Linked DNA regions of Aromatoleum petrolei. The main gene of each other region encodes a partner of the protein of the gene in region 3 in a complex. Links are inferred from orthologs where the notes say so. Each region holds a gene or a part of one and is shown on either strand. Other genes may lie near its edges.

Region 1 (10,149 bases), 1.8 Mb from region 3 along the record:
GTTTCCGGGGACAAGTGCGTGATGTCCAGCAGCACGTGATCCTTGTCGGGACCGCAGCCGCGACCTTCATTGATCTCGGTGACCATCGAACGCGAAACGACGTCGCGCGATGCGAGATCCTTGAGGTTCGGCGCATAACGCTCCATGAAGCGCTCGCCGGACGCATTGCGCAGGATGCCGCCTTCGCCGCGCACGCCCTCGGTGATCAGCACCCCGGCACCGAACACGCCCGTCGGGTGGAACTGCCAGAACTCCATGTCTTCGAGCGGAACGCCGGCGCGCGCCGCCATCCCGAGGCCGTCACCGGTGTTGATGAACGCATTCGTCGAGCTGTGGAAGATGCGGCCGGCGCCGCCAGTCGCGAAGATCGTCGCCTTGGCGTGGAAAATCGAGACTTCGCCCGTTTCCATTTCCAGCGCGGTCACGCCGAGGACATCGCCGTCCGCGTCGCGGATGAGATCGAGCGCCATCCACTCGACGAAGAACTGCGTGTTGGCGCGCACATTGCGCTGGTACAGCGCGTGCAGCATCGCATGGCCGGTACGGTCCGCCGCAGCACAGGAGCGCGAAACGGGCGACTGACCATAGTTCTGCGAGTGGCCGCCGAACGGGCGCTGGTAGATCTTGCCGTTATCGGTGCGATCGAAAGGCATGCCGTAGTGTTCGAGTTCGACGACCACTTCGTTGGCCTTGCGGCACATGAATTCGATTGCATCCTGGTCGCCGAGCCAGTCCGACCCCTTGACGGTGTCGTACATATGCCAGTGCCAGTTGTCTTCCGTCGAGTTGCCGAGCGAAGCGGCAACGCCACCCTGCGCTGCGACGGTATGCGAACGGGTCGGGAAGACCTTGGTCAGCACGGCGGTCTTCAGACCGGCCTCGGAAAGTTGCAGGGCCGCACGCAGTCCGGCACCGCCGGCGCCAACGATAACTGCGTCAAAAGTACGCTTAGCGACAGTCACGCTCACAGCCTCCAAAGAATCTGCGCAGCCCAGCCGGCGTAGCCGACGAGCAGGAAAATCGTTACGAGATGCAGGGCCAGACGCACGCCGACCGGCTTGATGTAATCCATCCAGATGTCACGCACACCGATCCAGGCGTGATAGAAGAGCGCCAGGAAGAACAGGAATGCGAAGAACCGCACGATGCCATTGCGGAACAGGCCGGACCAGGTCTGATAGGTCATCTCGGGAAGACCGAGTGCAGCCGCAGCGAAAAGAATGGTGAAGACCACCATGAACAGTGCGGTTGCTCGCTGCGCGATCCAGTCGCGCAGGCCGTAGTGAGCGCCGACGACGATACGATTTACCATAGCTTCACCCCGATGATCACGGTCAGCGCGATGCTGACGACCAGCACGATGCGCGAGCTGTTACGAGCCGACTGAAGGTCGATGCCCTTGTGAAGGTCGAGCAGCAGGAAGCGGATGCCCGCGCAGAAGTGATGCAGGTAGGCCCAGAGCAGCCCCAGCAGGAGAAGCTTCACGAGCGGGTTGCCGACTACGCTCTTGTATGCCGCAAACGACTCGGGCGAAGCGAGGCTGCGATCGAACAGGTACAAGAGGAACGGCATCATCAGGAACAGCCCCGCCCCGCTGACCCGGTGAAGAATGGAAACGATACCCGGCAACGGGAGCCGGATTTCGTGCAGGGCCAGGAATTTGGGCCGCTGCTTTCGCACTATGGCTTCTGACATATTGTTTTACCCCTAGTTTAGCGACGGTTGCCCGACGCGGTTCTCCCAACTTGCAAAGCGCGGGAATTATATACGCGGAAGCTATTCATTCCGCCGCCCCACGCGCTCAATTCAGTTCATTCAGATAAAAATGCTCGGCCGTGGAATAGAGGCCGCGCCGCCATTCGACCGGTTTATCGCCATAAGTGTATGTGACGCGCTCGACCGACAAGAGCGGCGTGCCTTCCGGTACACGCAGCGTCTCGCTGGTCGACCGGTCGGCCGCCACGGCACGGATCCGCTCCTGTGCGCGAATCATGCGCAGTCCGAAGCGCGTTTCGAACAGGCTGTAGAGCGAGCCGTTCCAGCTCTGCAGCACCTCAAGGGTCAAGCCCTGAAAAATCTCGCCGGGGAGATAAATTTCGTCGATGACCACCGGCTTTTGCGCGAATTTGAGCAGGCGTCGCACGATGATGATGGGCTCGCCCTGCTCGATGCCGAGCATGCGCGAAGCCTCCTGGCCCGCCTTGGCGCGCCAGCAGTCCATCGGCACGCTCTGCGGATGAGCGAGATCGCCATCCATCGGGACGAGGCGCAGGAAACGGAAAAGGGCTCGCGGATCGTTGTGGGATGCAACGAAGGTGCCTTTACCCTGCTTGCGCACGAGAAGATTCTCGGCGGCCATCTCGTCGATCGCCTTGCGGACCGTCCCCTGAGAAACGCTGAATCGCGAGGCGAGCTCCTGCTCGCTCGGAATCACCTGCCCGGGACGCCATTCGCCCGACTCAAGTGCCTGAAGAATCAAGCTCTTGATCTGCCGGTAAAGCGGACTGAAGGTTGGGGATTCCTGTGCCATGGACGCATTTCATCACAAATTTTTTCCAGCGTCCATTATCAGTCTAATGTCTTATATAAGACAAGTGACATTAATTGACACGCACCGGACTTGCTTCTACCATCCTCCCGCCCCGGAAACCGCTTTCCCGCTTTCCATAGTCGAACGCCGAGCTGCAATCGCGGGCGCAAGATCTACAATCAAAACCGTCGTCTCTTCAATTCGCTTTAGAGGGAGTACTCAGATGAGCAATGCCCCCGTCCGTGTCGCCGTCACCGGCGCTGCCGGCCAGATCGGATACAGCCTGCTGTTCCGTATCGCCAGCGGCGAAATGCTGGGCAAAGATCAGCCCGTGATCCTGCAACTGCTCGATCTGCCGCAAGCCCAGAAGGCGGTCAAGGGCGTCATGATGGAGCTCGAGGACTGCGCGTTCCCACTGCTGGCCGGCATGGTCGCAACGGACGACCCGAATGTCGCGTTCAAGGACGCGGACTACTGCTTGCTCGTCGGTGCCCGCCCGCGCGGCCCCGGCATGGAACGCGCTGACCTCCTAACCGCGAACGGCGCGATCTTCACCGTTCAGGGCAAGGCGATTGCCGAGAACGCCAAGGAGACGGTCAAGGTCCTCGTCGTCGGCAACCCCTGCAACACCAATGCATACATTGCTGGCGCAGCAGCCAAGAAGGTCGGCCGCACCAACCCGAATAATTATCATGGCATGCTGCGCCTGGATCACAATCGCGCCCTGTCACAGCTTGCTGCCAAGACCGGCCGCCCGGTTTCGAGCCTGAAGAAGATGGTCGTGTGGGGCAACCACTCGCCATCGATGTACGCCGATTACCGTTTCTGCACCTCGAACGGCGATGCGGTGAAGGCGCTGGTCAATGACCACGCCTGGAACAACGACGTCTTCCTGCCGACCGTCGGCAAGCGCGGCGCGGCGATCATCGACGCACGCGGCCTGTCGTCGGCCGCCTCGGCTGCGAACGCCGCTATCGACCACATGCGCGACTGGGCCCTCGGCTCCGACGACTGGGTCACCATGGGTGTTCCGTCCGATGGCTCCTACGGCATCCCGGCCGGCGTCGTGTTCGGCTTCCCTTGTGAGTGCAAGAACGGCGAATTCAAGATCATCCAGGGGCTTGAGATCGACGAGTACTCGCGCGAGAAGATCAACAAGACGCTCGCCGAGCTCGAAGACGAGCGCGCGGCCGTTGCCGACATGCTGAAGTAATCCGCAGGCGCAACGCTTGCAAGAAAAGCCGCGGCTGAGCGCCGCGGCTTTTTTTTGTCGAGCAGTTTCCGCAGAATCGGACCCTCGACACGTTTATGGACAAAACCATGCAACATCCTGCCGACGTTCTTTTCGCCGGAGAGAAACCCTTCCCGGCGCTACCCGCCGTCGACCACTACGCGGGCTCGGAGAAGCTCATGCGAAAGGCCCTGCAACTGCAGCAGGAGCTCGGACCGATCTTCGACGTGACGTGCGACTGCGAGGACGGCGCGCATGCCGGCGCCGAGGCCGAACATGCAACGATGGCGGCCGAACTGATTCTGTCAAAGGACAATCGTTTTGGTCGGGTCGGCGCACGCATCCATGACATCACCCACGAGCACTGGCAGCAGGATCTCGAAATTCTTGTGAGGCTGGCGGGGCGCTCTCTGGCCTTCGTCACACTTCCCAAAGTCCGCTCCGCGAGCGACGCAGCGGAGCAGATACGCGCGTTGCGCGCGATCGAGGCGTCGCACGGAATAGACAAGGCGATTCCGGTGCACGTGCTGATCGAGACGCATGGGGCGCTGCGCGAAGCATGGGAAATAGCCGCCCTGGACAGTGTCGAGTCACTCGACTTCGGGCTCATGGATTTCGTGTCCGGACATCATGGAGCGATCCCGGGAAGCGCGATGACCAGCCCGGGGCAATTTACGCACCCCTTGGTGGTCCGCGCCAAAGTCGAGATTGCCGCCGCGGCGCTCGGCAATGGCGTCGTCCCGTCCCACAACGTCACCACGGAGCTGAAGGATCTCGATTACATACGCGGGGATGCCGAGCGTGCACGCCGCGAGTTCGGCTATCTGCGCATGTGGAGCATCCATCCGAACCAGATTCGGCCCATCGTCGAGGCGATGCGCCCGGACTTCTCGGAGGTCGAAGCCGCAGTCGAAATTCTCGCCAATGCCCAGGCCGTTGGCTGGGGGCCGACCCAGCACAAGGGCAAGCTCCACGATCGGGCCTCGTACCGGTATTTTTGGGAGTTGCTGTCGCGCGCCAAAGCGACCGGGATGGCGGTCGGAGAACAAGCCGAGCGACGCTTCTTCGGCTAGAGATTTGCGCCGCAAAATTCGGACGTTCTTGTCTGAGAATCAAGCCGCCGCCGCCGTAGTGGATGGGCCGCGGGCCTGTCACACGGGGCAGAGCGATCTTTCGGAATATTTGGCGACGCGTCGCATTTCGAGGTGTGCAAGTGCGCCTACCTGCCCACCTGAGGCAACGGAGCGCTCAGCGGCCGCGGTACTGACGCGGAGGCGGAGGGGGTGCGTCGCTTCGCTCTTCCTTGTGGCGGAAGCTGATGCGCGCTTTCGTCAGGTCGTAGGGTGACAGCTCGACACTCACCCGGTCGCCGGCAAGAATGCGGATGCGGTGCTTGCGCATCTTGCCCGAAGCGTAAGCCTGGACTTCCACGCCGTTCTCAAGCGTCACGCGAAAGCGCGTATCGGGAAGCACTTCATTTACAACGCCCTCCATTTCCAGCAGTTCTTCCTTCGCCATTTCAACTCCTCGAAAACAGGCAATGCCCGGCCGCGCGACGGTCAAAGCCGAAACTCCCGGCACCATCCCGTACCACCATCGTCCGTCGCACGGCGTTCTGCCCCGATCGCGTACAGTGCGCGGCACAGGAACGATCCGGACAATCGGAAATATGCAGAATCCGAAGACGATGACGCTTTCGCTGCGACGCCGGGAATGACCGTGACAACCAGCAGAGAATGAGCCAGAACGGGATTCCGACCCGGAACTTGAATAATCAAATTATAGCGGATTGCATCAACCGCTCCCAAATCTGCCAGATTCCGGGCTCGATTGTGCGTCGCGCAAGCCTGCCTTTCTTTATAATGAAATAATGACGGTCCCCGAAGCCTTTCCCGAGACCTGCACTATTTTCTTTGCCGACCTGGCCGGCAGCACGCAGCTATACGAGCGAGCGGGCGACGCCGCCGCCTTTCGCGTGGTCGAGCAGTGCCTTCTTGGGATGCGACAGGAAATCCAGGCTTGTGGCGGCCGAGTGATCAAGAACACGGGGGATGGGCTGCTCGCCGTCTTTTCCGACGTAAACGATGCGCCCGAGGCCGCCATACGAATTCACTACGTCGTTCAGGATCTGCCGCGCCTGTCCGGGCAGAAGATGGCGGTTCGTGTCGCGTTCCATACGGGTACTGTGATCGTCAGCGAGGACGATGTCTTCGGGGACACTGTAAACGTGGCGGCACGTCTGCTCGAATTGGCCACCCCTGGGCGTGCGATCGCGTCGGAACAAAGCGTGCATGAGTTGAAGCCTGAATGGCGCAATCTCATGCATCCGCTCCAGAGCAGGAGCCTGCGGGGCGTGTCGCGGCTGACCGCGCCGTTCGAGTTGGTATGTGAATCTGCGGGTGATCTGACCGTAGTTCAAGGCGTACAACTCGATGCCGAAGACGCCGTTGAGTTGCAGCTGAGCATTGCCGACCGCTCGCTGATCCTGAACGCCCAGGCGCCCAGCGCAAGGCTGGGACGTGGAAGCTCGTCGGAAATCCGCGTCACGGACACCCGGGCTTCCCGGGAGCACGCCTACATCGAACTGCGTGGCGACAAGTTCGTACTTGTCGACCGGAGCAGCAACGGCACTTTCGTCGCCATTGACGGAGAACGCGAGTTCGTGCTGTCGCACGAGGAAGTTGTCCTGCGAAAGCGGGGGCGTATCGCCCTTGGCAGGCCGTCTTCGGAAAGCCACGACGTCATCGAATTCGCCTGTCTGTAAGTAGCACGGCAGGCGCCCTCCTCCGTGACGCTTCAGTGCTTGCTGCAACCAGCACCGCACGCCGCGCAATTGCTCTTGTCCACCCGTTTTCCGAGGGCCTGCTGAAGAGCACACACGGATCGTCGGCAGCATACGACCGCGGCGCCTTCCTTGCTGGCGGCTTCACGGAAGCGCTGCATCACGTTGTGGCCGAGGAAGTCGGTAAAGAGGATCACCATTTCTATGCCCGCGGGTAGCGTGGCGGTGCGGCGCTGATGGGCTGTTTCCCGGCCGCTTACGTGCCCGGCGATACGGATCCCGAATTCCGACAAGACATTCGGGATGTTGCCGAGGCGATCGGCTCCCACGATCAGTGCGTCCATCTCTTTCTCCGTCAGTATTGCGAATCATTCGCAACAATACTGCCTGCAATGGGAAGCATTTGCAACTGCGAATTATTCTCGATAGTATTGCGCCATCACCTCATGACGAACCAAGGAACCTCCCGATGAAAAAGACGCTTATCGCCTCCATCCTCACCGGCATCGGCGCCCTGTCCGGCCAGGCCATCGCTGCGGACACGGAGCTGAATCTGTACTCCGCGCGCCACTACCAGACCGACGAGGCCTTGTATTCGAACTTCACGAAGCAGACCGGGATCAAGATCAACCGGATAGAGGCCAAGGAAGACGAGCTGCTCGAGCGTATCCGGAATGAGGGTGCGAACAGCCCGGCTGACGTCTTCATCACCGTCGATGCGTCGCGCCTGGCCAAGGCTGACGAGTTGGGCATCTTTGCTCCGGTGAAATCCAAGGTGCTGGAAGAACGCATTCCCGCGCATCTGCGTGCGGCAAATTGGTACGCCTATTCGACGCGCGCCCGCGTGATCGTGTACAACAAGGATTCCGTGAAGGCGGACGATGTGCAGACTTATGAAAGTCTCGCCTCCCCTGCACTCAAGGGCAAGGTTTGCTCCCGCTCTGGCAGCCACCCGTACAACGTTTCCCTGGGAGCGGCTCTGGTCAAACACAATGGTGTCGAAGCGACCGAAAACTGGGCAAAGAACGTCGTCGCGAATTTCGCTCGGGCTCCGAAGGGGGGCGATACCGACCAGATCAAGGCAGTCGCGGCCGGCGAGTGCGGCGTAACGATCGCCAACACCTATTATCTTGCGCGCCTGATGAACTCGGACAAACCCGAGGACAAGGCCGTGGTCGCCAAGATCGGGACGGTCTGGCCGAACCAGAAGACTTGGGGCACGCACATCAACATTTCGGGCGCGGGCATGCTGAAGAACGCTCCGAACAAGGGCGCTGCGGTGAAATTCCTCGAGTACCTGGCGTCGGATGAGGCGCAGGCCTACTTCGCCAACGGCAATAACGAGTGGCCTGTCGTCGCGAACGTCAAGGTGAGCAACCCGGCGCTCGACACGCTTGGCAAGTTCAAGGCGGACACGCTGCCCATCGGCGAGCTCGCCAGTACGACCGCTGAAGCGCAGAAGATCTACGACCGCGCTGGCTTCCGCTGATCGTCCAGTCTGCGGCGACGACCCCGTCGCAGACTGATTTTCGAGAAAAGCGAGAAGGATAAAAAGCGACGCCTTCCGGCCAAACCGGAAAGCGTCGTTTTTTCTATCCGCCCGCAACGCGCCCGAAATGAGTCGGCTGCGGACCGGCAGCTTTACTCTGATTGCGGGGTTGGTGTCGTGTTCGGCTTCGGGGAACGCTTGCGGAACTTGCGCGCAGGCTTCTTGGCCGGCGCCTCGTCTCCGGCTGCAATTGCCGGCGCGACATTCTTGGGTGGACCCGCGGGCTTTTGCTGCGTAGGAGGCTTGCCTTGTCCGCCTTGCTTTTGTTGCCGACCTCCTGGCCGCGGCCCACGGGCCGGCTTGACGCCCAGTCCGGTTGATGGCGTCGGGCGCCTTAGGTTCGGGTCGGGCGCGCCCTCCCGATTTCCAGGGGCGAGGCTGATCTCGAGCTCGTTGAGCTCGTCCCATTCGGCGTCGGAGCGCTGGTTGTCCGGAATCGCCAGCAGTTCCTGCAGGCGACGACGCGGAGAAGTCGATTGCGGTGCATTCATTGTCGAATTATCCCATCGTTCGGGCTTGCACGCTCTTGTTCTTGCTCAAAAAGTCGCGCCTGCAGTGGGCGCTGAGGGCATCCTGGTCTTGTGGCGCGTCGTTCACTTCGGAAAGCGACGGGTCACTCGCTCGACGATCGATCCGCGTGCTGCGACCTCGGTTGCTCCGGCCCGCTTTGCCGCCTCGAAGGCCTCGGGGTCATATTGCGGTCCGAAAACGATGATATCGATTTCGGGAAACTTCGCGCGCAACTGCGTGATGTGCTCGCACGCCTTACGCACCGCAAGATCCACTACGATGCAGTCGGGCGCTTCCGTGCCGCGCTTCTTGAGCATGGTCGCACCCATGGCCTTCCACTCGGACTCGAGGCGCATCCGGTTAACCAGATCATCGCACCACAACAGTATCTTGATCGTCATCCCCTATCCTCCGCAATTTTTCTCATTCGAAACGCAATCTAGACTTCTGTTTCCTCGACCGTGCGCCGGTTCCCGCGTGCAATCTGACGCGAGATGATGAACATCGGCAGCAGCCCAACGGCGACGATCGTGACAGCGGCCGTCGACGCCTCGGCCAGCCGTTCGTCCGATGCGAGCGTATGCGCTTGCGTCGCCAGCGTGTCGAAGTTGAAGGGTCTCATGACCAAGGTCGCCGGCAGTTCCTTCATTACGTCGACAAACACGAGCAGACCGGCGGTAAGAAGGCTCCCTCGCAGAATCGGGATGTGAACGCGCTGCAGCGTCGCCCACTTGCCGACACCGAGGCTGCGGGAAGCATCGTCCATGTTCGGGGTGATCTTGCCGAGGCTGCTTTCGACCGTGTGCAGTGCGACGGAAAGAAACCGGCTCAGGTAAGCATACACGAGCGCAGCAATTCCCCCGGTCAGCAGGAGCCCAGGATTGACGCCCGTCACACCCTCCCACCACCCCGCAATCACGTGATCGAGGCGCGTTACGGGGATAAGCACCCCCACCGCAATGACCGAACCCGGAACGGCATAGCCGAGCCCGACGATGCGATTCAGCACACGGGGAAGGTGTTGCCGTGACAGCCGTGCGGCATAGCCGAGGAGGATCGCGAGCGACACGGCGAGGAGCGCCGTGACCAGCGCGAGGACGAAGCTGTTTCGTGCAAGTTGCAGGAAGCGTGCGCCGAACTGCGCATCGCCGTCTACCAGCGCCATGCGCACGAGCAGGAAGGCCGGCAAAAGAAATCCGAGGAGGAGCGGCATGAGGCACGCCACCATGGCGACAAGACCCAGTGGACGCGAGAGCCGGACCGGGGTGGGAGTTGCCTGTTGACGCGAGGTATTGTTGAATCGGGCACGTCCACGGCTGGCGCGCTCGAGAACCAGCACCAGCACAACGAAGGCCAGCAGCATTGCGGACAGCTGCGCGGCGGCGACGCGATCGCCGAGCGAGAACCAGGCACGGTAGATGCCGGTCGTGAAAGTCTGAACCCCGAAGTAGGAGACGGTGCCGAAATCCGCCAGCGTTTCCATCAGCGCGAGAGCGGAACCGGCAACCACCGCCGGGCGCGCTAGCGGCAGCGACACGCGAAAAAAG
Region 2 (10,185 bases), 1.8 Mb from region 3 along the record:
GCCCTTCGGATCGGCATACGGATTGGATTCCGCGCACGCCGTCTTGAAACCCAGTTGTGCGGCACGAATCGCCGCCACATACCCCCCAGGCCCGCCGCCGATGACGAGTACGTCGAATTGCTTGTCAGCCATCATTCACTCCCGAAAAAGGAAAAGCGTGGCGCTACGCCGGACGGCAAGGTCCGACGGAGCGCCACGCAGCATGTCGATTACACGTCGAGGATCAGGCGAGCCGGATCTTCCAGTGCTTCCTTCATCGTCACCAGGCCGAGGACGGCTTCACGGCCGTCGATGATGCGGTGATCGTACGACATCGCCAAGTAGTTGATCGGACGGATCACGATCTGGCCGTTCTCGACCACCGGGCGATCCTTGGTCGCGTGGATGCCGAGGATGGCCGACTGCGGCGGGTTGATGATCGGAGTTGACAGCATCGAGCCGAACACGCCGCCGTTGGAGATCGAGAACGTGCCGCCGGACAGTTCCTCGAGCGACAGCTTGCCGTCCTTTGCTTTCTGGCCGTACTCGGCGATCTTCTTCTCGATGTCGGCGATCGACATCTGGTCCGCATCACGCAGGATGGGCACCACGAGACCACGCGGCGAACCAACGGCGATGCCGATGTCGATGTAGCCGTGGTAGATGATGTCGGTACCGTCTACCGAGGCGTTCAGGATCGGGAATTTCTTCAGCGCGGCGACCGCGGCCTTGACGAAGAAGCCCATGAAGCCGAGACGGACGCCGTGCGCCTTTTCGAACTTGTCGCCGTACTGCTTGCGCAGCGCCATGACCGGGGCCATGTTCACTTCGTTGAACGTCGTCAGGATCGCGTTTTCGTTCTTCGACTGGATCAGGCGCTCGGCAATGCGGGCACGCAGGCGGGTCATCGGCACGCGCTCTTCCGGACGATCGCCGGTCAGGGTGAGCGAGGCCGGTGCAGCGGTGGGTGCTGCGGCCGGACGCGGCTGGGCAGCAACCGCATCTTCCTTGGTGACGCGTCCGCCGCGGCCGGAGCCGGCGACGTCGGCGGCAGCGATTCCCTTCTCTTCGAGAATCTTGCGTGCGGCCGGGCTGGCGGCGCCGGCGGCGGCCGACGGGGCTGCAGCAGCGGGAGCCGCCGCAGGGGCAGCGGCAGCCGCAGGCGCGGCGGCACCGGCGGAAGCCTTCGCCTCCGTATCGATCTGGGCGATCAGTTCGCCCGAAGTCACGTTGTCGCCGTTCGCCTTGATGATCTTGACCAGCACGCCATCGGCAGGAGCCGGCGTCTCGAGGACGACCTTGTCGGTTTCGATGTCGATCAGGTTCTCGTCACGCGACACCGCGTCGCCTTCCTTCTTGTGCCACGAAACGAGCGTGGCCTCCGACACCGATTCCGACAGTTGCGGAACTTTCACTTCAATCAGCATGTAATCTTCTCCCGAAGTTCGAGCTTTTGCTTATTAGTTGGGCGATTGTTGCGTCGTGTCCTGAATGGGACCGAATGCGTTTTCCAGAACAGCCTTCTGCTGCGCGTTGTGCTTGGCGTAGTAGCCGACGGCAGGGGAAGCAGATGCCGGGCGGCTGACGAGCAGCAACTTGCGCTTGGTGCCCAGCACGTTGATGAGATGCTGACGCGAAGCGAGCCAGTACCACGCGCCCTGGTTGCGGGGCTCTTCCTGGCACCACACCACTTCCTTTGCATTCGGGAACTGGTTGATGGCGGCGGCGAATGCGTCGGTCGGGAACGGGTAGATCTGCTCGATACGAACCAGTGCCGTGTCGGTGATCTTGTTCTCGCGACGATGGGCCTGCAGTTCGTAATAGATCTTGCCCTGGCACAGGACCACGCGCTTGACCTTCTTCGGATCCAGCTTCTCGACCTCGGGGATCACGGTCTGGAAGCTGCCGGTGGCCAGTTCGTCCATCGTCGAGATCGCTTCCTTGTGACGCAGCAGCGACTTCGGCGTGACGATGATGAGCGGCTTCCGGACCTTGCGCAGCATCTGGCGACGCAGCAGATGGAACACCTGGGCCGGCGTCGTCGGGACGCAGATCTGCCAGTTGTTCTCGGCCGCGAGGCTCATGAAGCGCTCGGGGCGGCACGACGAATGCTCGGGACCCTGCCCTTCGTAGCCGTGCGGCAGCATCATCACCAGGCCGCTCAGTCGGCCCCACTTCGCCTCACCGGAGCTGATGAACTGGTCAATGACGACCTGTGCGCCATTTACGAAGTCGCCGAACTGGGCTTCCCAGACCACCAGTTCGTTCGGTTCGGTCGTGGAGTAGCCGTATTCGAACGCCAGCACGGCCTCTTCGGAGAGCACGGAATCGTGGCACTGGAAGCCGGCCTGGCCGTCCTGGATGTGATCCAGCGGCTTGTAGATGCCTTCGTCCCAGCGCTCGCGCTTCTGGTCGTGCAGCACGGCATGGCGGTGGAAGAAGGTTCCGCGACCGACGTCTTCACCCGAAATTCGCACGCGGTAGCCCTGCGCGAGCAGGCTTGCGTAAGCGAGGTTTTCACCCATGCCCCAGTCGAGCGGCAGATCGCCCCGTGCCATCCCGGCTCGGTCATCGATGATCTTCTTCACGCGCGAGTGCAGCGCAAACGTCTCGGGAACGGTCGAAAGCCGTTCGCCCAGGCGCTTGATCTCGCTGACCGGAATCGCCGTGTCGCAGGCGTCGGTATACGGCTGCTTGAGGAACGGGGTCCAATCCACAGAGAACTGACGGTTGTGGCCCGGAAGAACGGGATTCGCCAACAGCTCGCCGCGATCGAGGTGCTCGCGATACTCGGCGATCATGCGGTCGGGCTCGTCAGCCTGGCACGTTCCTTCCGCGACGAGGCGGTCAGCGTAGAGCTTGCGCGTGCCCGGATGCTTCTGGATGGTGCGATACATCAACGGCTGCGTCACCATCGGCTCGTCCTGCTCGTTGTGGCCGAGCTTGCGGAAGCAGATGATGTCGAGCACCACGTCCTTCTGGAACTCCTGGCGGAATTCGACGGCGAGCTTGGTGGCAAACGCAACGGCTTCGGGATCGTCGCCATTCACGTGGAAGATCGGAGCTTCGACCATCTTGAAGATGTCCGTGCAATACAGCGAGCTGCGGTAGTCGCGCGGATCGGAGGTCGTGAAGCCAATCTGGTTGTTGATGACGATGTGAATCGTGCCGCCCGTGCCGTAACCGCGGGTCTGGGAGAAGTTCAGCATCTCCTGGTTCACGCCCTGCCCCGCCACCGCCGCATCACCGTGGATCAGGACGGGAATGACCTGCGCCTTGGCCTCGTCGCTGCGACGCACCTGACGGGCATACACCGAACCTTCAACCACCGGGTTGATGATTTCCAGATGCGACGGGTTGAACGCCAGAGTGAGGTGCATCGGCCCGCCCGACGTCATGACGTCGCTGGAGAAGCCCATGTGGTATTTCACGTCGCCCGCGGTGAGGTCTGCAGCAGCCTTGCCCTCGAATTCCGAGAACAGCATCGATGGCGACTTGCCCAACGTATTCACCAGCACGTTCAGGCGACCGCGGTGAGCCATGCCGATCACCACTTCCTGAGCGCCGAGCGAACCGGCAACGCTGATCAGTTCGTCCATCGCGACGATCGCCGACTCGCCGCCTTCAAGCGAGAAGCGCTTCTGGCCGACGTATCGCGTGTGCAGGTAGCGCTCGAGCGTCTCTGCAGCGGTGGTGCGCTCGAGGATGCGCTTTTTCTTCGCTGCATCGTAGCGCGGCGTTGCGCGCACGCTCTCCAGGCGCGCCTGGATCCAGCGCTTCTGTGAGATGTCGGAGATGTACATGTATTCGGAGCCGACCGAACCGCAGTAGGTCTGGCGCACTGCTTCGAGGATCTCGCGCAGCGTCGCGTGGTCGGTCGAGAAGCCGTGGAACGAACCGGTATTGAAGCTGTGCGACAGGTCCGCCTCGGTGAAACCGTAGTACGAAGGTTCGAGCTCTGCGATGTGCGGGCGCTCGGTGCGACGCAGCGGATCGAGATTTGCCCAGCGGTTGCCGAGGAAACGGTAGGCGTTGATGAGCTGCAGCGTGCTCACCTGCCGCTTGTCGTCACCTTCGGAGACGACGGTACGGACCGCGCCGCGCTTCGCCATCTCGGCAAAGGCCGCGATCACGGGCCCGTGTGCCACGTCGCGCAGCGCCGCACCGCTTTGCGACTGGAGGTTATCGAAATAGGCACGCCACGATTCCGGCACCGACGCCGGATCGGATAGGTAATTCTCGTAAAGCTCCTCGATGAACGGCGCATTGCTGCCGAACAAATGAGAAGTGGATCGTTGCTGAATGGTCATTTGTTATGCCACCTGTAGTCTTATTGCGTTGCTTGGGCTACTCGACGCTACATGCCCGGCATCTCCAACAAAAACGGGATGGCCGCGTCGAACGACCATCCCGCGGAGATCATCGCCGGGATTCTCTCCCGCCCTTGATCATCAGTTACGGACGCTGGGCCAGTTCCGGAACGTTGCGGCGCGCCGCACCGACATAGAGCTGGCGCGGGCGACCGATCTTGTACTCGGGATCGGTGATCATTTCTTCCCACTGGGTGATCCAGCCCACCGTACGAGCCAGCGCGAAGATGCACGTGAACATTGAAGTCGGGATGCCCAGTGCCTTCTGCACGATACCGGAGTAGAAGTCGACGTTCGGATACAGCTTCTTCTCGACGAAGTACTCGTCTTCCAGTGCGATCTTCTCGAGCTCCTTGGCCAGCTTGAACAGGCGGTCGTTCTCGAGGCCCAGTTCGCCCAGGACGTCGGCGCAGACCTTGCCCATGAGCTTCGCGCGCGGGTCGAAGTTCTTGTACACGCGATGGCCGAAGCCCATCAGCTTGAAGCTGTCGTTCTTGTCCTTTGCGCGCTTGATGTACTCCCCGACGCGCGACACGTCGCCGATCTCTTCCAGCATGTTCAGGCAAGCTTCGTTCGCGCCGCCGTGAGCCGGGCCCCACAGGCAGGCAATGCCCGCCGAAATGCATGCGAACGGGTTGGCACCCGACGAGCCTGCGAGGCGGACGGTCGAGGTCGAGGCGTTCTGCTCGTGGTCGGCGTGCAGCGTGAAGATGACGTCCAGTGCGCGCACCAGCACCGGGTTCGGCTCGTACTTCTCGCACGGCGTACCGAACATCATGTGCATGAAGTTCGCCGTGTAGTCGAGGTCGTTGCGCGGGTACATGAAGGGCTGGCCCATGTTGTACTTGTAGGCCATCGCAACGATCGTCGGCAGCTTGGCGATCAGACGGTTGATCGAGATGTTGCGGTGAGCAGCATCCGAGAAGTCCATTGCCTCGTGGTAGAACGCCGACAGGGCGCCGACCACACCGACCATGACCGCCATCGGGTGCGCGTCACGACGGAAGCCCGAATAGAACTTCGTCATCTGGTCGTGCAGCATCGTGTGGTTCTTGATCGTCGTCTCGAACTCACCCTTCTGCGCGGAGTTCGGCAGCTCGCCGTTCTTGAGCAGGTAGGCAACCTCCAGGAAGTTGCACTTCTCGGCCAGTTGCTCGATGGGATAGCCACGATACAGCAGCTCGCCCTTGTCACCGTCGATGAAGGTAATCGTGGACTTGCAGCTCGCGGTCGAAAGGAACCCAGAGTCATAGGTGAAGAGACCGGTCTTGGCGCCCAGGGTACGGATGTCGATGACATCGTTCCCGTGGGTACCGGTCATCACCGGGAATTCGACGGTCTTGCCATCGACGGTAAGCGTTGCGGTGCGTTCAGTGCTCATAGGTCATCCCTTATGCGTGCCCGTATTAACTACTAGCTCCCTGTGACGACCGTCCTGCCGAGTCAACGCTGACTCAGCAGTCCGATCATCTCCTTCCAGCGGTCGACCTCGCAGGGACTGCTCCCGTTGACCATGGCCCACAGCTCATGGTCCTCACAACGGAGCAAGTCGTCGAGGTCCGCCAACTGACCATCCGTAAGACGGTCGAAGTCCCTTTCCAGAAAGCGTGCGAAGACGAGGTCGAGCTCCAGGAGAGCCCTACGACATTGCCAGCGCACGCGTCCCCGGTTGATGCTCATACTGCCCGGCTGACCATCATGTCCTTGATCTTGCCGATAGCGCGCGTCGGATTCAGACTCTTCGGACACACGTCGACGCAGTTCATGATGCTGTGGCAGCGGAACAGGCGGTACGGATCCTCGAGGTTATCGAGGCGCTCGGACGTCGCCTCGTCGCGCGTGTCGGCGAGGAACCGGTACGCTGCGAGCAGGCCCGCCGGCCCGACGAATTTGTCCGGGTTCCACCAGAAGGACGGGCAGGACGTCGAGCAGCAGGCACACAGGATGCACTCGTACAGACCGTTGAGTTCCTCGCGGTCTTCCGGCGATTGCAGGCGCTCGCGCTCGGGTGCCGGCGTGTCATTGATCAGGTACGGCTTGATCGAGTGGTACTGCTTGAAGAACTGCGTCATGTCGACGATCAGGTCGCGGATCACGGGCAGCCCCGGCAGCGGACGCAGCACGATCGGCTGCGGCAGGCCCTCGATATCGGTAAGGCACGCAAGCCGGTTCTTGCCGTTGACGTTCATTGCGTCCGAACCGCAAACGCCTTCGCGGCAAGAGCGGCGGAACGACAGCGAATCGTCCTGCGACTTCAGTCGAACCAGCACGTCGAGCAGCTTCTTGTCCGACGGTTCCAGTTCAAGGGTGTAGTCCTGCATGTACGGCTTGTCGTCCTTGTCCGGATCGTAGCGGTACATCTTCAATTGAATGGTGCGCTTGCTCATTTCAGTAGTTCTCCCGCGCTCAGTAGGTGCGCTTCGCGAGCGCGATCGGCTCGACATCGTGTGACAACGGCTTCATCGTCACCGGCTTGTATTCGAGCCGGTTCGCTTCGCTGTACCACAGCGAGTGCTTGAGCCATTCATTGTCGTTACGGCCATTCGGGAATTCCGGCGTATCGGGTGCGTCATCGCGCACGTGCGCGCCGCGGGATTCCTTCCGGGCTTCGGCCGAAACCATCGTCGCCTTCGCGACCTCGATCAGGTTGTCGAGCTCGAGGGCTTCGGTGCGTGCCGTATTCCAGACCTTCGACTTGTCCTTGATCCCGGTGCGTTTGGCCCGTTCGGCCACCGCCAGGATCTGCGTGACGCCTTCCTTCAGCAGGTTGTCGAAACGGAACACGCCCGCGTGCTTTTGCATCGTGCGGCGCATCTCGAGGCCGACGTCGAACACGCTCTCGCCGTTCGTCTGACCTTCGAGGCGCGCGAGACGCGCGAGGGATATGTCTGCGGCATCGTCCGGCAGCGGTTTGAGGCTGAGGTTCCCGCTGCTCAAATCCTCCACGACCGACTCACCGGCCGACTTGCCGAACACCAGCAGATCGAGCAGCGAGTTCGTGCCGAGGCGGTTTGCGCCGTGCACTGATGCGCAGGCACATTCGCCCGCCGCATAGAAACCGGTGATCGGCGCGTTCGGATTGCCGCCCTTCGGCGCCACGACCTGGCCCTTGTAGTTCGTCGGAATACCGCCCATCTGGTAATGCGCAGTCGGGACAACCGGAATGGGGGCCTTGATGGGGTCGACGCCGGCAAACTGGATCGAGATCTCGCGGATGCCCGGCAGCCGCTTCATGATCGTTTCCGGGGACAAGTGCGTGATGTCCAGCAGCACGTGATCCTTGTCGGGACCGCAGCCGCGACCTTCATTGATCTCGGTGACCATCGAACGCGAAACGACGTCGCGCGATGCGAGATCCTTGAGGTTCGGCGCATAACGCTCCATGAAGCGCTCGCCGGACGCATTGCGCAGGATGCCGCCTTCGCCGCGCACGCCCTCGGTGATCAGCACCCCGGCACCGAACACGCCCGTCGGGTGGAACTGCCAGAACTCCATGTCTTCGAGCGGAACGCCGGCGCGCGCCGCCATCCCGAGGCCGTCACCGGTGTTGATGAACGCATTCGTCGAGCTGTGGAAGATGCGGCCGGCGCCGCCAGTCGCGAAGATCGTCGCCTTGGCGTGGAAAATCGAGACTTCGCCCGTTTCCATTTCCAGCGCGGTCACGCCGAGGACATCGCCGTCCGCGTCGCGGATGAGATCGAGCGCCATCCACTCGACGAAGAACTGCGTGTTGGCGCGCACATTGCGCTGGTACAGCGCGTGCAGCATCGCATGGCCGGTACGGTCCGCCGCAGCACAGGAGCGCGAAACGGGCGACTGACCATAGTTCTGCGAGTGGCCGCCGAACGGGCGCTGGTAGATCTTGCCGTTATCGGTGCGATCGAAAGGCATGCCGTAGTGTTCGAGTTCGACGACCACTTCGTTGGCCTTGCGGCACATGAATTCGATTGCATCCTGGTCGCCGAGCCAGTCCGACCCCTTGACGGTGTCGTACATATGCCAGTGCCAGTTGTCTTCCGTCGAGTTGCCGAGCGAAGCGGCAACGCCACCCTGCGCTGCGACGGTATGCGAACGGGTCGGGAAGACCTTGGTCAGCACGGCGGTCTTCAGACCGGCCTCGGAAAGTTGCAGGGCCGCACGCAGTCCGGCACCGCCGGCGCCAACGATAACTGCGTCAAAAGTACGCTTAGCGACAGTCACGCTCACAGCCTCCAAAGAATCTGCGCAGCCCAGCCGGCGTAGCCGACGAGCAGGAAAATCGTTACGAGATGCAGGGCCAGACGCACGCCGACCGGCTTGATGTAATCCATCCAGATGTCACGCACACCGATCCAGGCGTGATAGAAGAGCGCCAGGAAGAACAGGAATGCGAAGAACCGCACGATGCCATTGCGGAACAGGCCGGACCAGGTCTGATAGGTCATCTCGGGAAGACCGAGTGCAGCCGCAGCGAAAAGAATGGTGAAGACCACCATGAACAGTGCGGTTGCTCGCTGCGCGATCCAGTCGCGCAGGCCGTAGTGAGCGCCGACGACGATACGATTTACCATAGCTTCACCCCGATGATCACGGTCAGCGCGATGCTGACGACCAGCACGATGCGCGAGCTGTTACGAGCCGACTGAAGGTCGATGCCCTTGTGAAGGTCGAGCAGCAGGAAGCGGATGCCCGCGCAGAAGTGATGCAGGTAGGCCCAGAGCAGCCCCAGCAGGAGAAGCTTCACGAGCGGGTTGCCGACTACGCTCTTGTATGCCGCAAACGACTCGGGCGAAGCGAGGCTGCGATCGAACAGGTACAAGAGGAACGGCATCATCAGGAACAGCCCCGCCCCGCTGACCCGGTGAAGAATGGAAACGATACCCGGCAACGGGAGCCGGATTTCGTGCAGGGCCAGGAATTTGGGCCGCTGCTTTCGCACTATGGCTTCTGACATATTGTTTTACCCCTAGTTTAGCGACGGTTGCCCGACGCGGTTCTCCCAACTTGCAAAGCGCGGGAATTATATACGCGGAAGCTATTCATTCCGCCGCCCCACGCGCTCAATTCAGTTCATTCAGATAAAAATGCTCGGCCGTGGAATAGAGGCCGCGCCGCCATTCGACCGGTTTATCGCCATAAGTGTATGTGACGCGCTCGACCGACAAGAGCGGCGTGCCTTCCGGTACACGCAGCGTCTCGCTGGTCGACCGGTCGGCCGCCACGGCACGGATCCGCTCCTGTGCGCGAATCATGCGCAGTCCGAAGCGCGTTTCGAACAGGCTGTAGAGCGAGCCGTTCCAGCTCTGCAGCACCTCAAGGGTCAAGCCCTGAAAAATCTCGCCGGGGAGATAAATTTCGTCGATGACCACCGGCTTTTGCGCGAATTTGAGCAGGCGTCGCACGATGATGATGGGCTCGCCCTGCTCGATGCCGAGCATGCGCGAAGCCTCCTGGCCCGCCTTGGCGCGCCAGCAGTCCATCGGCACGCTCTGCGGATGAGCGAGATCGCCATCCATCGGGACGAGGCGCAGGAAACGGAAAAGGGCTCGCGGATCGTTGTGGGATGCAACGAAGGTGCCTTTACCCTGCTTGCGCACGAGAAGATTCTCGGCGGCCATCTCGTCGATCGCCTTGCGGACCGTCCCCTGAGAAACGCTGAATCGCGAGGCGAGCTCCTGCTCGCTCGGAATCACCTGCCCGGGACGCCATTCGCCCGACTCAAGTGCCTGAAGAATCAAGCTCTTGATCTGCCGGTAAAGCGGACTGAAGGTTGGGGATTCCTGTGCCATGGACGCATTTCATCACAAATTTTTTCCAGCGTCCATTATCAGTCTAATGTCTTATATAAGACAAGTGA
Region 3 (10,219 bases):
AGGTCCAGCAGCAGCATGCCGTTGTCGTCGGCGATCTTGAACACCAGCTGCAGCACGCCGGCCTGCGTCTCGTTGAGGTTCAACAGGCGCGCGATCAGCAACGGCCCCATGTCCGAGATCGTCGCCCGCACGGGGTGGCCGAGATCGCCGAAGACGTCCCAGAACACCACGGGGTTCGCACGCGGCGCGTATTCGGTGATGCCCAGGGCGGCGAGGCGCTGCATGAGCTTATCGGACGCGACGCCGGCCGCCCCGGCCCCCGACAGATCGCCCTTCACGTCGGCCATGAACACCGGCACGCCGATGGACGAGAAGGCCTCGGCCATCTTCTGCAGCGTCACGGTCTTGCCCGTGCCGGTCGCACCCGTGATCAGGCCATGGCGATTGGCGAGGCGGGGCAGCAGGGTGATGTCCTTCTGGGCGTTCTTTGCGATGAGCAGCGGGTCGGCCATTTCGAAATGCCTCTCTTGTTCGTTTGTGGCGGATTCAGTGTACCAGTGGCCAAGCGGACGTCCGTCACGGCGGGGAACGGAAATCACACAGGCTCACGCAGCGGTCGTAGGCGTCCTCGCACGCGACGTTGTGCGGAGCACAGGACCATAGCCGCTCCCCGCACCCGCGTACGCAGGCATTCCATTCGGGCTTGGCCCGCGTCGGCCGCGTGAGCAGGTGCTCAACTGCATTCAGCGTCGCGCAGGTGCGCAGCGTGACCGTCCGTGGCGGCCCCGGTACGCGCTCCCACTCCTCGGCAGAGAACTGTAGCTCGCGTTCGAGCGCGTCAATGCGCCCCGCGTCAAGCAGCCCCGAGCGCAGCAGCGACTCGAGACCATGACAGTCTGCGCGCCGCGCGTCGCCCTCGGTCCGGTTGCCGTCGAGCGGCAGGCCGAGGTTGTGGCGGGCACACTCGTGTGCAAACAGGAACAATCGCGACTCGGGCGTCAGGCGCGGCAGGACTGCCTCGTTGTAGCGGATCGCGGGCGCGGCGCCGGAAAGACTCGCGACCACCTGATCGAGCGCCGGATCGCTCACCGCGGCCACTGCGCGGCCGGCGGAATCGGTGCAACCGTGGTAGCTCGTCTGTTCCTCGGCAAACGCCCCTCCCGCCACGCACAGCTGCGCGATTACCGCGCCCAGCATGAGCTTCCGCCGCATCGTGCCTCCCATTCCCACCAAGCCGGCCTTCCGGCAAGGGATGTCGAAAAATGATGACAGGAATCTACCAGAGCCGACCGGCTTCGGCACGGATCACGCCCGTGAAGACGTGTGCGGTGCGCGGGTATAATGCGCGCGGTTCTGTTCATTCAACGCCACCCGGCAGGATTCGAGGTTTTTTATGGCTGGTCATTCCAAATGGGCCAACATCCAGCACCGCAAGGGCCGTCAGGACGCGAAGCGGGGCAAGGTCTTCACCAAGCTGATCAAGGAAATCACCGTCGCCGCGCGCATGGGCGGGGGCGACCCGAACTTCAACCCGCGCCTGCGCCTCGCCGTCGATAACGCGAAGACGCAGAACATGCCGGGCGAGAACATCGACCGCGCGATCAAGCGCGGCACCGGCGAACTCGAGGGCGTGAGCTACGAGGAAGTGCGCTATGAAGGCTACGGCATCGCCGGCGCCGCGGTGATGGTCGACTGCCTCACCGACAACAAGACCCGCACGGTCGCCGACGTACGCCATGCCTTCTCGAAGTACGGCGGCAACATGGGCACCGACGGCTGCGTCGCGTTCCAGTTCAAGCACTGCGGCCAGCTGATGTTCGCCCCGGGCACGAGCGAGGATGCACTGATGGAGGCCGCCCTGGAGGCCGGCGCCGAGGACGTCATTCCCAACGACGACGGCTCGATCGAAGTCGTCACCGCCCCGTACGAATTCTCCACCGTGAAGGAAGCTCTCGAGAAGGCAGGCTTCAAGGCCGAGTTCGGCGAAGTGACGATGAAGCCGCTGAACGAGACCGAACTCGAAGGTGACGATGCGGTGCGCATGCAGAAGCTGCTCGACGCGCTCGATTCGCTCGACGACGTGCAGAACGTGTACACGTCGGCGGTGATCGACGAGGAATAAGCCCCTCCCGTGGCGCCGCGGCGCACCAAGGAAACAGGGCCGGACATCCGGCCCTGTTTGCTTTCTGGCTGTCAGTGCGAACTGAAGAAGCCGATCGCGACCAGCGTCAGCAGCGTCAGCCCGGCCACGATCAGCGTGAAGCCGAGGATCCTCGACCCCAGCGCCATCGGCTGCGACGGCGCATCGACGATGTACTTCTCCAGCTCCCCGCTCTTCATCAGGCGCTCGTACTCGAGCGCGTGCTCGCGGCGATATTCCGCGATCGGCATCGAGCCCGTGAACATCACGACCTCCAGCGGAAACTTGTCGGGGCGGAAGTGGTTGTTGAAGAAATGCACGGTGAACAGGAACACCACCGCCAGGAAGGCTTCCTCGCTGTGGAAGATCGCCGCGACGTTGAACACCCAGCCGGGCAGGAAGGTGGCCGTGAGCGTCGAGGCCCACATCAGCAAGCCGCTCACGCCGATGATGGTCACCCCCCAGAACGGCGCCCAGTAGTCGAACTTCTCCCAGTAGGTCCAGCGGTCGAACACGGGACGCTCGCCCTTGCCGAAGAACCACCTCAGCATCGCGATGAAGTCCTTGCCGTCCTGCAACCCCGGCACCAGCGAGGTGGGGCCGAAGATGCGGAAGTCCTTCCAGTTGCGCGCGAGTTTCACCGCCACGTACGCGAGGTGCCAGAAGAACACGCTCGCGAAGATCACCGCATTGACGCGGTGGACCGTCCCGGCGACCTGCGGACCACCCAGTGCCTTCATCAGCGGCGCCGCCCAGGGCGCGTCAGGATAGAACAGCGGGATGCCAGTAAGCGTCAGGATCATCAGGCTCAGCGCGAAGCTGAGGTGGGCGATGCGCCAGGTCGCGGAGAAGCGGCGGAAGTGCTTGCCCGCGAGCCTGTCGCCGGCGAGGCCCGGCGCGTCGGCGCGGACGTGCGGGCGCACCTTGCCCTGCTGGCGGTCACGCAGTTCGCGCCAGAACCACAGCAGCGTGTGCAGCCAGAAGAAGCCGAAGGTCCCGATCAACAGCTGCACCATCAGCTGGTTGGCAAGCCACATCTGCGGATAGCGATCGAAATCGCCCGTATGGCCATGAGGCTGGAAGCTGGCGAAACCGGGTGGCGCCTCGGGCAGATCCTTCTTGCCGTTGTGACACTCCTTGCAGGTCTTCATCCGGTTGTCCGGATGCACCTTGGAGTCCGGGTTTTTCACCGCCAGCACGTCGTGACTGCCGTGGCAGTCGAAACACTTGGCGGTGTAAGCGTAGCCCAGCGTGTTGATCTGACCGTGGTAGGTGGCCTTGTAGGACTTGAAGTTCTCCTCGTGGCAGTTGCCGCACTCGGCTGTCACCGCCAGCTTGAACGGAGCGAGCGAGGTATTGCCGACCGCATGTGCGCTGTGGCAGTCGCTGCACACGGCAGCCTTCGCGTCCTTCTTCTGGAAAATCGCCTCACCGTGGATCGACTCCGTGAAGGTTTCGAGCGATTCCTCGTGGCAACTCTTGCCACAGGTCTCGGGCACCCCCAGGCGCCACTCGGCGTGCTGCGGCGAGTCCTTGGGCGGGACATTGAAACCATGGCTGCTGTGACATTCGTCACAGCTGGCGTTCGGACGTGTGGGATCGTCGGCGTTCTTGCGCGCGTGGAAGGACTCTTTGTACGCAGCGATGTTGTCGGCAACCACACCGAGGCGCGACCTGTCCTTCGCCGTCCCGTCCTGCTTGGCGCGCTCCCACATCTCCTCGTGGCAGGCCGCGCAGTCCTTGGCCTTCCGCGCCGGATCCCGGCGATGGGCATGATCCGTCTCGGCATTGTCGGTAATGTCCACGTGACACGCGACGCAGTCCATCTTCGCGTGCACACCTTGCGCAAATGCATCGGGCGGCACCGTGTGCAGTTCACGCGACTCGCCGTCGGCACCGGGAACCGCGATCGCCATCTTGCCGGCAGCATGGCAGCTCAGGCATTTCTGGTTGTCGAGCTCAGGCGGTGCAGCCTGCGATGTTCCGACGACGCCGGCGAGTAGTGAAACCAGGACGGCGGCCACAGCCGCGCGTAGATCGAAACGGTTCAGTCGCATGGTCGAGCGTCCGCAAGGGTCCGTGAAAACGCCGCGACAGGCGCGGCGTTGTACATCGCAAGCGATCGCGGAACCCGGACTTGCCGGATCCCGCTCCCCGTGCCGCCTTACGGCAGCTTCACGGCTTTGATGTCGGCCTTCGCCCCGAAACCGATCGTCTTGACAAAGGACACCTGATGGCCGCGCGTGGTGATGTTGTCATCATGCACGGCAAACCCGACGTTGTATACACCGCCGGCTTTAAGGGCTTTGTCATCGTCATTGGCAAGGCCGAGCGGACGAATCATGACGACCGTCCACACGCCGTCCTTCCAGCTCGCGATGGCGTTGTTGTCGGCGGCCGAACCCTTGGCGTCGGCGCGGCTCACGACGTAGTCGGGAATCATGTCGCCTTCCTTCCAGCCAGCGTTCGGATCGAAGGGCACGGCGTTCTGTTCCCGAATCAGGAAGTGGTTGCCATTGCGTAGCTGGTCTACGGTGATCGACTTGTAGCCGACCTTGCTCGCGTCCCACATGAACTTCGGTTGATGCGTCTTCGCATCCGCATTGCCGCCGAACATGTCCTTGCCGGAATCGCTGAGGCGGAATTCCAGCACATAGCCGTCGTCGGTCATGCCGACCGGATTGCTGCGGTGCGCACGCCACTGGATCAGGTCGACGAAGCCGCCTGCCGCCTTTATTTTGGCGATGTCCTCGACACTCTTGCCGGTCTTCCAGTCGGACGGATCGGTGCGCGTGTCGGGCAGGTACTTGCGCACGTCGCGCTTCTTGATCGCCTGCAACAACGCGTTGTTGGCGGCCTCATCCTTGGTGAACTGCTTCGGCATGTCGCGCTGGCCGTTGTGGCAGGTGAGCCAGCAGCCCTGGTTGGCGAAGCCCGGCACCTTGCCATCGTCGATCATGACCGACATGCGGTCCTCATACAGGGGCATCTCCACCCCGTCCTGCACCGGCTTGTCGAGCTTCGGGTAGCCGAACACCTTCCACTCCTTGCCGTCGAAGCGCAGGTACTGATGCTCGGTGCCCGGATAGGCGTTGTCGGTGTGCCACTGGAAGCGCAGATAAGCGTTCTTCGCGTCGTACGCGGCCTGCACCTTGAGGGCCTTGTAGCCGGACTTGCCTTTGACCGGATGCGGCTCGAGGCGACCGCCCTTGACCAGTTTCTCGCCGATGTCCTTCTCGGCATCCTCCTCATCGTGACAGGAGGTGCAGGAATCGCCGCGCTTGACCTCCTTGACTGCCCCCTTGTGCTCCTCGCTGCGCAGCCATTCGTAGGACGACTGGCCGGGGAAGAACAGTGGCACCGTCACCGCCGGAATCTTGCCCCAGTTGATCTTTGCTGGATCGGCGGCCTGCGCCGCACCAATGCCCAGAAGCGCCAAACTCACGAACAATGCCGTTTTCTTCATTTGTGTTCCCCTTTTTCGCTATGACATGAAGGCCCGACGAATCGGGTCCAACGCGATTGCGGGCCAAGGCCCGCGCAGTGCGAAGACATGCTCCAGTCCCCTCCCTTCGGAGGGTCCGCTCAGAATCCTGACGCCATCAATAGCCATGCAGTTACCATGGTTGCGAGCAAGGCAAGGCCATAGCAGGCAACCTTCAGGGCGAATCCGGCATGCACGCCAAGGTCGTGCAGGCTGTGGAGGATGCGATGCATGGCGTGCCACATGAACAGCGCGATCACGATGAACAGCACGCCCTTGCCCGCCCAGTGCTGTGCGAAAGCCTGCATGCGCGGCCAGCTCATCGCGTCCGCGGGCACGATGAATCCCAGCGGAACGGCGATTCCGGTGATGAACACGAGCACCGGACCGAAGAGCGCCGCCAGCATGCCGCCCGCGCCGAACAGCCCCCAGAAGATCGGCGCATGGGAACGCCTGGAGATCGGCTTCATCGCGTCGCCCCCCAGACGAGGATCAGCACCGCGAGGCTGCAGACTACCGCCGCCGCAAGGCCGCAGGCGGTGATGAGCGCCGGGGCGACGCGCTTGCCGCCCACAAACAGCGGCGGCATGGTCCTGGGCATGATGCGGAACCACGTCCAGCAGTGGTACGAGATGGCCGCCAGCAGCGCGGCGTGGAAAGCGACCGACGCGGGACTGCGCAGCGCCTCGAGCCACCCGTTCCACGCCGCCTCCCCCTGCGCGAGGCGCATCACGCCGACCAGCAGCACGAGGGCGTAGGCGGCGACGAAGAGTGCGGTCGCTTCGTGGATCATGTATTCGACGAAGAAGGGGTTGCGGCGCCACCACCCGGCCATCGGACGTACGTAGGGACGGCGCGAATCGGACGTGTTCATCGGGCGCCTCCCTTGGGGGTGACAAGTCTGAGGAAGTAATCCCCAGCCGCACGCGTCTTGTTCTGGTTCACGGCGTTGGCCGGATCGACGTGCTTCGGGCACACCTCCGAGCAGTAACCGACCGCGGTACAGTTGAAGACACCCGCCTCCGAGCCCGCGACCTCCATGCGCTCTGGGGCCGCGCCGTCACGCGAGTCGGCGTTGTAGCGGTGCAGCAGCGCCATGATGCCCGGCCCGACGAAGTCGGGATTGAGCCCGTACTGGGGACACGCGGCATAGCACAGCAGGCAGTTGATGCAGGAGCTGAACTGCTCGTAGACATCGAGTTGGGCGGGGGTCTGCAGGTACTCGCCCTGTGCGAGGGACCGTTCTTCCTTGGGGATGATCCAGGGCTTGATGCTTTCGAGCTTGGCGAGGAAGTCGTCCATCCGGATCACGAGATCACGCTCAATCGGGAAGTGCGCCAATGCCTCGACGCGCACGCTGCCGGCGGGGAAATCGCGCAGGAAGGTCTTGCACGCGAGGCGCGGCTCGCCGTCTATCATCATCCCGCAGCTGCCGCAGATCGCCATGCGGCACGACCAGCGGAAGCTCAGCGTGCCGTCGAGCCAGTCCTTGATGTACTGCAGGCCCTGCAGCACCGACATGTCGTCGGTGAAGGGTACCTCGTAGCCCTGCAGGAAGGGCTCCTCGTCCTGCTCGGGGCGGTAGCGCAGGACCTCGATGCGGATAAGCTTCCCGTTGCCGCGCGATTCAGACACGATTCGCCCCTCCCTGCAGCGCCGCCCGCTCCTGCTCCGCCTTCTCGCCGGCGGCGCCGTAGGCGCGGGTGCCCGGCGGCAGGCGGGTGATTTTCACGTCGCCGTAGCCGATCCGCGGTGCGTCGGCGCCGGCGTGGTACGCCAGCGAGTGTTTGAGGAAGTTCGCGTCGTCGCGCTCGCCGAAACCGTCGAGACGCTGGTGTGCACCGCGCGACTCGCGCCGCTCGAGCGCAGACCACGCCATCGCCTGCGCGACCTCGAGCTGGTAGCCGAGCTCGATGGCGAGCAACCAGTCGGTGTTCCACACGCTCGACCTGTCCTCGACCCGCACCCGACGATAGCGTTCGCGCAATTCGGCAAGCTTGTCACAGGTCGCCTGCATGTTGCCCGCGTCGCGGTAGATGCCGCAACCGTCCTCCATGCTCTGCGCCATTTCCTTGCGCAGGGTGGCGATGCGCTCGGTGCCCGAAGTGTTGGTGACGAGAGCGAGCGCGCGTTGTTGCGACGCCTCGGCCTGCTTCCGCAGCACATCGGTCGGACCGGCTGCGACCGATTTCGCGAAGACAGCGGCCTCAACCCCAGCGGTCTTGCCGAACACGCACAGTTCGGCCAGCGAGTTCGAGCCCAAGCGGTTGGCGCCGTGGATGCCGACGCTGGAACATTCGCCGGCCGCGTACAGCCCCGGCAGCGGCGCGGCACAACGGCCGTCGACGAGGATGCCGCCCATCGTGTAATGCACGGCGGGGCGCACCGGGATCGGCGTCAGCGCCGGATCCACGCCGAGGAACTCCTCGGCGAGCTCGTAGATCTGCGGCAGCCGCTCGCGCAGCTTGGCTTCACCGAGGTGACGCAAGTCCAGATGCACGACCGGTCCGTGCGGGCCGTCTATCGTGCGCCCCTTCTGCTGTTCGTACCAGAAGGCCTGGCTGAGGCGGTCGCGCGGGCCGAGCTCCATCGCCTTGTTCCGCGGAGTGGGCTCCGCCGGCCCGAGCCCGTAGTCCTGCAGGTAGCGGTAGCCGTCCCGGTTCAGTAGGAAGCCGCCCTCGCCGCGGCACGCCTCGGTGAACAGCAGGCCCGTGCCCGGCATGCAGGTGGGGTGGTACTGGACGAATTCCATGTCGCGCAGCGGCACGCCGTGGCGATACGCGAGCGCCATGCCGTCGCCGGTGACGATTCCGCCGTTGGTGTTCTCGCGGAACGCCCGCCCGGCGCCGCCGGTGGCGAGGATCACCGCATTGGCCTGGATGAGGGTGAAGCGGCGCGAGGCGATGTCGACGACGACGACCCCCTGCACGCGCCCGTCGTCGACGATCAAGTCGAGGCAGAAATGCTCGTCGAAGCGCCGGATCGACGGGTACTTGAGCGAAGTCTGGAACAGCGTGTGCAGCATGTGGAAGCCGGTCTTGTCGGCAGCGAACCACGTGCGCTCGATCTTCATGCCGCCGAAGGCGCGCACGTTGATGTGACCGTCGGCCTTGCGGCTCCACGGGCAGCCCCAGTGCTCGAGCTGCACCATCTCCTCGGTGCAGCGGGCGACGAAATCCTCGACGACGTCCTGCTCGCACAGCCAGTCGCCGCCGGCGACGGTGTCGTGAAAATGGTGTTCGAGGCTGTCGTGGGCCTGCACGACGCCGGCCGATCCGCCCTCGGCCGCCACGGTGTGGCTGCGCATCGGGAAGACCTTGGACACCAGCGCGACCTTCAGCGACGGGGCGGCCTCGGCTGCCGCAATCGCGGCACGTAGGCCCGCTCCGCCCGCACCGACGATGGCGACGTCTGCCTTCCAGGCATCCATGGCGCTTTCCCCTTATTGGGTGGGCCCGGCAATGGCGCGGGCGCCAAAAGTTCGCTGCTGCACCCAGAAGGGATTCGACACGCCTTCAGGGGTGCGAAAACGACCGTATTCTTCTTATATATACCAACGTCACGGAACACACTATGACGTTGTTGCAATCCAGTGTAACTCCCGCGCTACGCGCCCACAATGTCCGCATGGTTGAAATATGCCGGATATGCGACAAAATTCATCGAATTGCCGTTCTGTGAAGAGGCGCACGCATCAACGTGCATGTAAGATCGGCTACTTCCGCCCTGCCGGGCCCGCACACGCACGTTCCCGACACGCCATGGCCACCCTCCATCCCCGCCTGACCGCCGCTGCCCCGCTCCTCTTCGTCCTGCTGTGGAGCACCGGCTTCATCGGCGCCAAGTTCGGCCTGCCCTACGCGGAGCCGCTGACCTTCCTGAGCACCCGCTACGTACTGGTGATCACGCTGATGGGCGCGCTGGCATTTACCATGCGCGCCCCCTGGCCGCGCGACTGGCGCCAGGTCATGCACATCGGCGTGGCCGGACTGCTGGTGCAGGCGACCTACCTGGGCGGGGTGTTCATGTCGATCGACCGCGGCCTGCCCGCGGGCGTCTCGTCCCTGGTGGTCGGCATGCAGCCGCTGCTGACCGCACTCGGCGCCGGTTGGCTGCTGGGCGAGCGGGTCACGCCGCGCCAATGGACGGGATTGGTGCTGGGCTTCGTCGGTGTCACGCTGGTGGTGAGCAACAAGGTCGCGGTCGGCATGTCGGCGGCGGAGCTGGGGTGGATGCTGACACCGGCGCTGACGGCGCTGGGCGGCATCACCATCGGCACGCTTTACCAGAAGCGCTTCTGCCCGCGCTTCGACCTGCGCACCGGCTCGGTCGTGCAGTTCATCCCCAGCCTGGTCGTCACCAGCCTCCTCGCAACGGGCACCGAGACGATGCACATCGACTGGAGCGGCCAGTTCGTGTTCGCGCTGCTGTGGCTCGTGCTCGTGCTCTCGCTCGGCGCGATCAGCCTGCTCAACCTGCTGATCCGCAGCGGCAGCGCCGTCAATGTGGCGAGCCTGTTCTACCTGACTCCGCCCACCACAGCGCTGATGGCCTGGCTGCTGTTCGGCGAAACCCTAACCGGGTTCGCGCTCGCCGGCATGGCCGTCGCCGTGCTGGGGGTATGGCTCGCCCGCAAGGTTTGACGCCCCGCTGCA

What was found.
Region 1: frdA (region 3) and sdhC share a complex: the UniProt entries of both Escherichia coli proteins name them as parts of the enzyme complex. The link is inferred for Aromatoleum petrolei from one-to-one orthologs.
Region 2: frdA (region 3) and sdhD share a complex: the UniProt entries of both Escherichia coli proteins name them as parts of the enzyme complex. The link is inferred for Aromatoleum petrolei from one-to-one orthologs.

Annotation. Positions count from the first base shown.
Region 1 is NZ_CP059560.1:5,049,795-5,059,943, reverse strand. Bases 1-2,924 are described here. They hold sdhC (succinate dehydrogenase, cytochrome b556 subunit), read right to left. Parts: upstream 1,696-2,924; coding sequence 1,306-1,695; downstream 1-1,305. Other genes in these bases: ToN1_RS23160 (malate dehydrogenase), read left to right, coding at 2,754-2,924; ToN1_RS23165 (GntR family transcriptional regulator), read right to left, coding at 1,802-2,530; sdhD (succinate dehydrogenase, hydrophobic membrane anchor protein), read right to left, coding at 965-1,312; sdhA (succinate dehydrogenase flavoprotein subunit), read right to left, coding at 1-962. Outside these bases: more of ToN1_RS23160, read left to right, coding at 2,925-3,743; ToN1_RS23155 (HpcH/HpaI aldolase/citrate lyase family protein), read left to right, coding at 3,851-4,834; infA (translation initiation factor IF-1), read right to left, coding at 5,010-5,279; ToN1_RS23145 (adenylate/guanylate cyclase domain-containing protein), read left to right, coding at 5,632-6,525; ToN1_RS23140 (DUF2325 domain-containing protein), read right to left, coding at 6,558-6,887; ToN1_RS23135 (Fe(3+) ABC transporter substrate-binding protein), read left to right, coding at 7,013-8,032; ToN1_RS23130 (hypothetical protein), read right to left, coding at 8,185-8,583; ToN1_RS23125 (response regulator), read right to left, coding at 8,686-9,003; ToN1_RS23120 (ABC transporter permease), read right to left, coding at 9,042-10,149. UniProt on the Escherichia coli protein: Membrane-anchoring subunit of succinate dehydrogenase (SDH).
Region 2 is NZ_CP059560.1:5,057,346-5,067,530, reverse strand. What follows is about bases 7,226-10,185. They hold sdhD (succinate dehydrogenase, hydrophobic membrane anchor protein), read right to left. Parts: upstream 8,900-10,185; coding sequence 8,552-8,899; downstream 7,226-8,551. Other genes in these bases: ToN1_RS23165 (GntR family transcriptional regulator), read right to left, coding at 9,389-10,117; sdhC (succinate dehydrogenase, cytochrome b556 subunit), read right to left, coding at 8,893-9,282; sdhA (succinate dehydrogenase flavoprotein subunit), read right to left, coding at 7,226-8,549. Outside these bases: lpdA (dihydrolipoyl dehydrogenase), read right to left, coding at 1-132; odhB (2-oxoglutarate dehydrogenase complex dihydrolipoyllysine-residue succinyltransferase), read right to left, coding at 210-1,406; ToN1_RS23200 (2-oxoglutarate dehydrogenase E1 component), read right to left, coding at 1,440-4,289; gltA (citrate synthase), read right to left, coding at 4,435-5,730; ToN1_RS23190 (FAD assembly factor SdhE), read right to left, coding at 5,793-6,029; ToN1_RS23185 (succinate dehydrogenase iron-sulfur subunit), read right to left, coding at 6,026-6,736; more of sdhA, read right to left, coding at 6,756-7,225. UniProt on the Escherichia coli protein: Membrane-anchoring subunit of succinate dehydrogenase (SDH).
Region 3 is NZ_CP059560.1:3,215,961-3,226,179, reverse strand. Bases 6,594-9,587 are described here. They hold frdA (fumarate reductase (quinol) flavoprotein subunit), read right to left. Parts: upstream 8,995-9,587; coding sequence 7,192-8,994; downstream 6,594-7,191. Other genes in these bases: ToN1_RS14635 (DMT family transporter), read left to right, coding at 9,326-9,587; ToN1_RS14645 (succinate dehydrogenase/fumarate reductase iron-sulfur subunit), read right to left, coding at 6,594-7,199. In the rest of the region: ToN1_RS14680 (helicase HerA-like C-terminal domain-containing protein), read right to left, coding at 1-452; ToN1_RS14675 (hypothetical protein), read right to left, coding at 517-1,152; ToN1_RS14670 (YebC/PmpR family DNA-binding transcriptional regulator), read left to right, coding at 1,334-2,062; ToN1_RS14665 (cytochrome C), read right to left, coding at 2,134-4,137; ToN1_RS14660 (ethylbenzene dehydrogenase-related protein), read right to left, coding at 4,245-5,546; fumarate reductase subunit FrdD, read right to left, coding at 5,666-6,034; ToN1_RS14650 (fumarate reductase subunit C), read right to left, coding at 6,031-6,438; more of ToN1_RS14645, read right to left, coding at 6,435-6,593; more of ToN1_RS14635, read left to right, coding at 9,588-10,207. UniProt on the Escherichia coli protein: Two distinct, membrane-bound, FAD-containing enzymes are responsible for the catalysis of fumarate and succinate interconversion; fumarate reductase is used during anaerobic growth, and succinate dehydrogenase is used during aerobic growth.